Regions from separate parts of the Loigolactobacillus backii genome, predicted to be linked through region 2. Evidence: a T-box and tRNA genes for the amino acid it is inferred to sense, from the RefSeq annotation. Region 2 holds a T-box; the other holds one or more tRNA genes.

Region 1 (3,244 bases), 180 kb from region 2:
GTTCCTGATGTCACACTGCCAAGAAAAGCTTCTAGTGAGAAATAAACTACCCGTACCGCAAACCGACACAGGTAGTCGAGGAGAGAATCCTCAGGTGAGCGAGAGAACTCTCGTTAAGGAACTCGGCAAAATAACCCCGTAACTTCGGAAGAAGGGGTGCTGATCTAACGATCAGCCGCAGTGAATAGGCCCAGGCGACTGTTTATCAAAAACACAGGTCTCTGCTAAATCGTAAGATGACGTATAGGGGCTGACGCCTGCCCGGTGCTGGAAGGTTAAGTGGATGAGTTAGCGCTTCGGCGCGAAGCCCAGAAATGAAGCCCCAGTAAACGGCGGCCGTAACTATAACGGTCCTAAGGTAGCGAAATTCCTTGTCGGGTAAGTTCCGACCCGCACGAAAGGCGTAACGATCTGGGCACTGTCTCGACGAGAGACTCGGTGAAATTATATTACCCGTGAAGATGCGGGTTACCCGCGACAGGACGGAAAGACCCCATGGAGCTTTACTGTAGCTTGATATTGAGTGTTTGTACAGCTTGTACAGGATAGGTAGGAGCCGTTGAAGCCGGAACGCTAGTTTCGGTGGAGGCATTGGTGGGATACTACCCTTGCTGTATGACCACTCTAACCCGCGCCACTTAGCGTGGCGGGAGACAGTGTCAGGTGGGCAGTTTGACTGGGGCGGTCGCCTCCTAAAGAGTAACGGAGGCGCCCAAAGGTTCCCTCAGAATGGTTGGAAATCATTCATAGCGTGTAAAGGCATAAGGGAGCTTGACTGCGAGACTAACAAGTCGAGCAGGGACAAAAGTCGGGCTTAGTGATCCGGTGGTTCCGTATGGAAGGGCCATCGCTCAACGGATAAAAGCTACCCTGGGGATAACAGGCTTATCTCCCCCAAGAGTCCACATCGACGGGGAGGTTTGGCACCTCGATGTCGGCTCATCGCATCCTGGGGCTGTAGTTGGTCCCAAGGGTTGGGCTGTTCGCCCATTAAAGCGGTACGCGAGCTGGGTTCAGAACGTCGTGAGACAGTTCGGTCCCTATCCGTCGCGGGCGTAGGAAATTTGAGCGGAGCTGTTCCTAGTACGAGAGGACCGGAATGGACATACCGCTGGTGTACCAGTTGTGCCGCCAGGTGCAGCGCTGGGTAGCTATGTATGGCCGGGATAAACGCTGAAAGCATCTAAGTGTGAAGCCCCCCGCAAGATTAGATTTCCCATTCCTTTATGGAAGTAAGACCCCTGAGAGATGATCAGGTAGATAGGTTGGAAGTGGAAGTGCCGTGAGGCATGGAGCGGACCAATACTAATCGGTCGAGGACTTAACCAAGTCGGAAACAATGTTTCCGCGTAGTGTTCAAAGGTCAAAGAAAATAGAAGGTCCAGTTTTGAGAGCACAAAGTTCTCAGATAGTGGTGTGGTGACAATGGCAGGAAGGATACACCTGTTCCCATGTCGAACACAGAAGTTAAGCTTCTTAGCGCCGAGAGTAGTTGGGGGAGCACCCCCTGCGAGGGTAGGACGTTGCCATGCTATTTGTTTATTCCGGCTTAGCTCAGTTGGTAGAGCACCTGACTGTTAATTAGGTTGTCGTTGGTTCGAGCCCGACAGCCGGAGTTTTTCTGTGGAGAGTTGTCCGAGTGGCTGAAGGAGCATGATTGGAAATCATGTATGCGGGCGCAAACCTGTATCAAGGGTTCGAATCCCTTACTCTCCGTCACGAGATCTCGGCCCGTTGGTCAAGTGGTTAAGACACCGCCCTTTCACGGCGGTAACATGGGTTCAAATCCCGTACGGGTCACTTAATGGAGGTTTAGCTCAGCTGGGAGAGCACCTGCCTTACAAGCAGGGGGTCACAGGTTCGAACCCTGTAATCTCCATTTCTACGGTTCCATGGTCTAGTTGGTTATGACGCCTGCCTGTCACGCAGGAGATCACGGGTTCGAGTCCCGTTGGGACCGTTTATCATAATGGCTCGGTAGCTCAGTCGGTAGAGCAATGGATTGAAGCTCCATGTGTCGGCAGTTCGATTCTGTCCCGCGCCATTTATGGAGGAGTAGCGAAGTGGCTAAACGCGGCGGACTGTAAATCCGCTCCTTCGGGTTCGGTGGTTCGAATCCACTCTCCTCCATTTTTTATAATAGGGATATAGTTCAATGGTAGAATAGCGGTCTCCAAAACCGTTGATGTGGGTTCAACTCCTACTATCCCTGCCATTATGGCGGTAGTGGCGAAGTGGTTAACGCACCGGATTGTGGCTCCGGCACGCGTGGGTTCGATTCCCACCTACCGCCCTTGTTTTATTGGGATATAGCCAAGTGGTAAGGCAACAGACTTTGACTCTGTCATGCGCTGGTTCGAATCCAGCTATCCCAGTTAGCTTTTATGGGATTTGTTCCTTAAAGATGGCGGTATAGCCAAGTGGTAAGGCAAAGGTCTGCAAAACCTCTATCACCGGTTCAAATCCGGTTACCGCCTTTTATCTTTTAAGTGGTAATCTACAAAATGGCTTAATATGCCGGTGTGGCGGAATTGGCAGACGCGCTGGATTCAAAATCCAGTTCCTTCACGGGAGTATCGGTTCGACCCCGATCACCGGTATAGTTAATAGACTGATATTTTTGAAATAAAAATATTAGTCTATTTTTTTATTTCAAAAATTAAATCTGGTTTTATTAAATTAATTTAGACCATTTAAGTAAAACTAATCTTAGCGGCCGCTAAATCAAAGGTTGAGCCTGTATTGATTAATGCTGATACGACAAGTAAAAACCATATTCTGCTAAATTTAGTAGGTCGTCAATATTAGAAAGTTTTTATACACTTTAGCATGGATTTACCTTAGTTAATTATAAGTTCACCATTAGCGGATATTTTTAATGATTTATAATAGGGCGTTATAGAAGTGGGTATTCAATCGAATATGAACTGATAGCGCAGTATTTGATGCTTATGAGTTTGAAGCATAAATAAGCATCGGTTCAAAGGATCAGGCATTGGGTATTACATTTAATGTTTGTACTGCCGACAATTGTAGTCAGAACTGTTACGCCTGATGTTGTAAAATGTTAGGTGATAAAGGACCTAAATACGTAATTAATTAAGTCGTTAATGGATGAGCACCTTGTTAATGCCGCTTAACTAATTATGTGTAAAATTTACTAATTGAGGCGGATAAATTTTTGAGTTTAAGGTCACAAAAAAAGAGTTCAGGATTTTATTCCTAGACTCTTACCTAAGACTTT
Region 2 (3,244 bases):
ACTGCTTAATGGTGGCCGGCGTAGGGATGACGCTGCAATCACCTGTGTTTGGGGCAAAGAAAACAGATGGCAACGGTAATTCTGGTCAAGTTGAGTTGGCCTCCCAGTCGCTGGAGACGAAGAGACCCCATTTGGTCAGTAAACCAAATCGTTCTGAAATAAGAAACCTAGCAGTCGAAAGTCTGCCGCGAACGCAATCACAACAAGAAAATTATCTAATTTGGGTAGGCGGCGGCCTTGTGCTTATTGCAATCGGCTTAGGTTGGTATAAACGTCGACCTGATAAGAATTAGTTTCTTTAAAATCTGCATCTAGATAGAATTAATTGAAAAACGAGTAAGTAAAAATCGGTACTAGTAAAATTAGTTTGTAGTAAAATGAAGTTGATTTAAAAGTTTTTAAGGAGGCCGATTATGAAAATTGGAATTTTAGGAGCTAGTGGCCAAGTTGGCACGGCTTTAAAAGAGAATTTAACGACGAATGGCTATACACCATTGCTTGGTTCAAGAAAGGCAACAGCCGATTACCAAACCAATGCCGATGTGGCTAAGGCTGCTGATTTACTAATCTTAGCGGTTCCTGGTCAGACAGTGCTTGATTTGGCCAAGCAGTTAAAGGCCGATTTGAAGGGTAAGATTTTGGTAGACGTGACTAACGCCATTACCAGTGACTTTTCTGGTCCTAAAACTTTCGCTGGCAAGTCACAAACCCAGTTACTTCAAGAAACTTTACCGGATACGGCAGTTGTTAAGGGCTTCAACCAAACAGGCTCTGCCAACATGATTAAGCCAGAGGGCAGCGTTCAATTCTTTGCTGGCGACGATCAGGCTGCAGTGAAACAAGTAACGGATTTGGCTAAGCAAATGGGCTTTGCGCCCCAGGCACTATCGTTGCAAGATAGTCCACTTCTAGATAGTCTAGGCTTCCTCTGGATTAAAGCGGCGATTCAGCTTAACAAGCAGCCTAATTTGAAATTCTACTTGAAGTAGTGAATCTAAAAAAGAGGGCCTATTAGCGTACCTAAACCGATTACGTCAATATTGATTATGGCCATTAAAAAGGACTGACTAATTGATTAATGCGTTCTGAGCGCCGGCTTGACAGGCACCACGGTGTAAGTTATAGTAAACTTAATTTCATAACGGACACAAAAAGTACAGTAGTGGCGTGACCAATCGTTCAGAAAGTTAGTGGTGGCTGAAAACTAACCGATGTTACAACGCGAATTACACTTTTTACGCGGATGTCACGGGTCATTTCGATAAAAATGAGGCGAGTGATAGCAGCAGCTATAACTTTGGGTGGTAACGCGGAAAAATTTTCGTCCCTGATCAAGTTTTTGACTTGGTTGGGGACTTTTTTTGTTAGTTATGATAATTTTAAACAGTATTAACGGAGGTTATAAAATGACGGAGAATATTATTGATGAACTTAAATGGCGGGGCGCCGTTAACCAAACGACGGATGAAGCTGGGTTGCGCGAATTAACGAGTGAAAAACAGATTGGTTTATACTGTGGCGTTGATCCAACCGGCGATAGCTTACATATTGGACACTTGATTCCGTTCATGATGTTGAAACGATTTCAACTAGCTGGCCACCATCCAGTGATTGTTATTGGTGGGGGCACCGGCGCAATTGGCGATCCATCCGGTAAAAATTCGGAGCGGGTTTTGCAAACGATGACCCAAGTTCAACACAATCAGGATCATTTATCCGCACAAATGGAAAAATTATTTGGCACGGATAATTTTCGGATTGTTAATAACTACGATTGGTTATCCAAACTTTCTTTGTTAGATTTTTTGCGGGATTACGGTAAATTATTTAACGTAAATACGATGTTGAATAAGGAGGTTGTGGCCAGTCGTTTGGAAGTTGGTATTTCGTTTACTGAATTTACTTATCAGATTCTGCAATCAATTGATTTCTTACACTTATACCGCCATGAAGACGTTCAACTACAAATTGGTGGCGCCGATCAGTGGGGAAACATTACGGCCGGAATTGATTTAATTCATAAGCAAGAAGGTGCTGACGCAAAGGCCTTCGCGTTGACAATTCCACTGATGTTAAAGGCCGATGGGACTAAATTTGGGAAGACCGCTGGTGGGGCAGTTTGGCTTGATCCGGAAAAGACGTCACCTTACGAATTTTATCAATTCTGGTTAAACCAAGATGATCGTGATGTTATTAAATATTTGAAATACTTTACTTTCTTGTCGCAAGAAGAAATTGCTGCCTTGGCCGATAAGGTTAAAACACAGCCAGAAAAACGAGAAGCCCAACGTCGTTTAGCCCAAGAAGTTACCAAATTTGTGCATAGTGAGGCTGCTGTTAAGCAGGCCGAGCATATTTCCGCAGCGCTTTTCTCGGGGGATTTAAAAGAATTAACTGCGGCGGAAATCGAGCAAGGTTTCGCGGATGTGCCATCAATGACGGTTTCAACAGAACCTAATAATGTTGTTCAGTTTTTGGTTGATACCGAGATTGAAAAATCTAAGCGTCAGGCTCGTGAGGACGTCACTAATGGCGCCATTACAATTAATGGTGACCGAATTCGGGATCTGGAATTCACTGTTGATCCTGCGGCTGCCTTTGATGGCCGCTTTGTGATTGTTCGCCGGGGTAAGAAACGTTATTTCTTGGCACGCGTGAAGTAGTTCGCTAATTTAGAGTAAAAAATAGGGTTGCTGGCAGAATTAATTTTGCCAGCAACCTTATTTTTTGGTAACGTGTTTGAAAATTGAGCTTCTGTAGTTAATTCGAGCACTAAACAGTCGCTTTCATAAATAATGGCTCTATACTTTTTCCTGTTGATAGTTTACAAATGGTAAACTATTAACAGGATTTTTGTGCAGAAAAAGAGCTCACAGCTCTCATCCAAAAATCTACCCACCACAAGTATCATTTGAAAGGATATGAGAAAACCGTGAACCCTATAGACAATCATATAAAATTTGCGCTCAGTATTAAAGACCCAAATGTCATTTTTTTCGATTATGGTTACGAATACAAACAAAACAGACGAATTAAAGTCTATCGCGCAACTGTCAAGACCGGCCTTGAACGTTGCCCCCAGTGTGGCTTTGATCAGTTCAATCATAATGGTCACTACCTTTCCCGGGTGACCTACCTAGCCGCCAACGCCAGTGAGCCGGTGTACCTAGAACTGCATAAAGAGCGCCTGCTTTGTAAAAACTGTGGGACTAGTGTGATGGCAACGACCGAGCTAGTTGATAAA

The links. A T-box is a leader RNA that pairs with one kind of tRNA and senses whether it is charged. The one in region 2 lies ahead of tyrS (tyrosine--tRNA ligase), so its partner is inferred to be a tRNA-Tyr.
Region 1: it encodes a tRNA-Tyr, which carries the amino acid that the T-box ahead of tyrS (tyrosine--tRNA ligase) is inferred to sense. The anticodon was not compared.

What each region holds. Positions count from the first base shown of each region.
Region 1 is NZ_CP014873.1:2,605,220-2,608,463, reverse strand. Features, by position in the region: rRNA gene AYR53_RS12035 (23S ribosomal RNA) at 1-1,329, shown strand, start outside; rRNA gene rrf (5S ribosomal RNA) at 1,416-1,532, shown strand; tRNA gene AYR53_RS12025 (tRNA-Asn) at 1,544-1,616, shown strand; tRNA gene AYR53_RS12020 (tRNA-Ser) at 1,626-1,716, shown strand; tRNA gene AYR53_RS12015 (tRNA-Glu) at 1,729-1,800, shown strand; tRNA gene AYR53_RS12010 (tRNA-Val) at 1,807-1,879, shown strand; tRNA gene AYR53_RS12005 (tRNA-Asp) at 1,887-1,960, shown strand; tRNA gene AYR53_RS12000 (tRNA-Phe) at 1,972-2,044, shown strand; tRNA gene AYR53_RS11995 (tRNA-Tyr) at 2,050-2,130, shown strand; tRNA gene AYR53_RS11990 (tRNA-Trp) at 2,142-2,215, shown strand; tRNA gene AYR53_RS11985 (tRNA-His) at 2,221-2,293, shown strand; tRNA gene AYR53_RS11980 (tRNA-Gln) at 2,304-2,375, shown strand; tRNA gene AYR53_RS11975 (tRNA-Cys) at 2,407-2,477, shown strand; tRNA gene AYR53_RS11970 (tRNA-Leu) at 2,517-2,600, shown strand.
Region 2 is NZ_CP014873.1:112,299-115,542, reverse strand. Features, by position in the region: gene AYR53_RS00475 (hypothetical protein) at 1-293, shown strand, start outside; gene AYR53_RS00470 (NADPH-dependent F420 reductase) at 414-989, shown strand; T-box leader at 1,137-1,332, shown strand; gene tyrS (tyrosine--tRNA ligase) at 1,407-2,663, shown strand; gene AYR53_RS00460 (ISL3 family transposase) at 2,933-3,244, shown strand, end outside.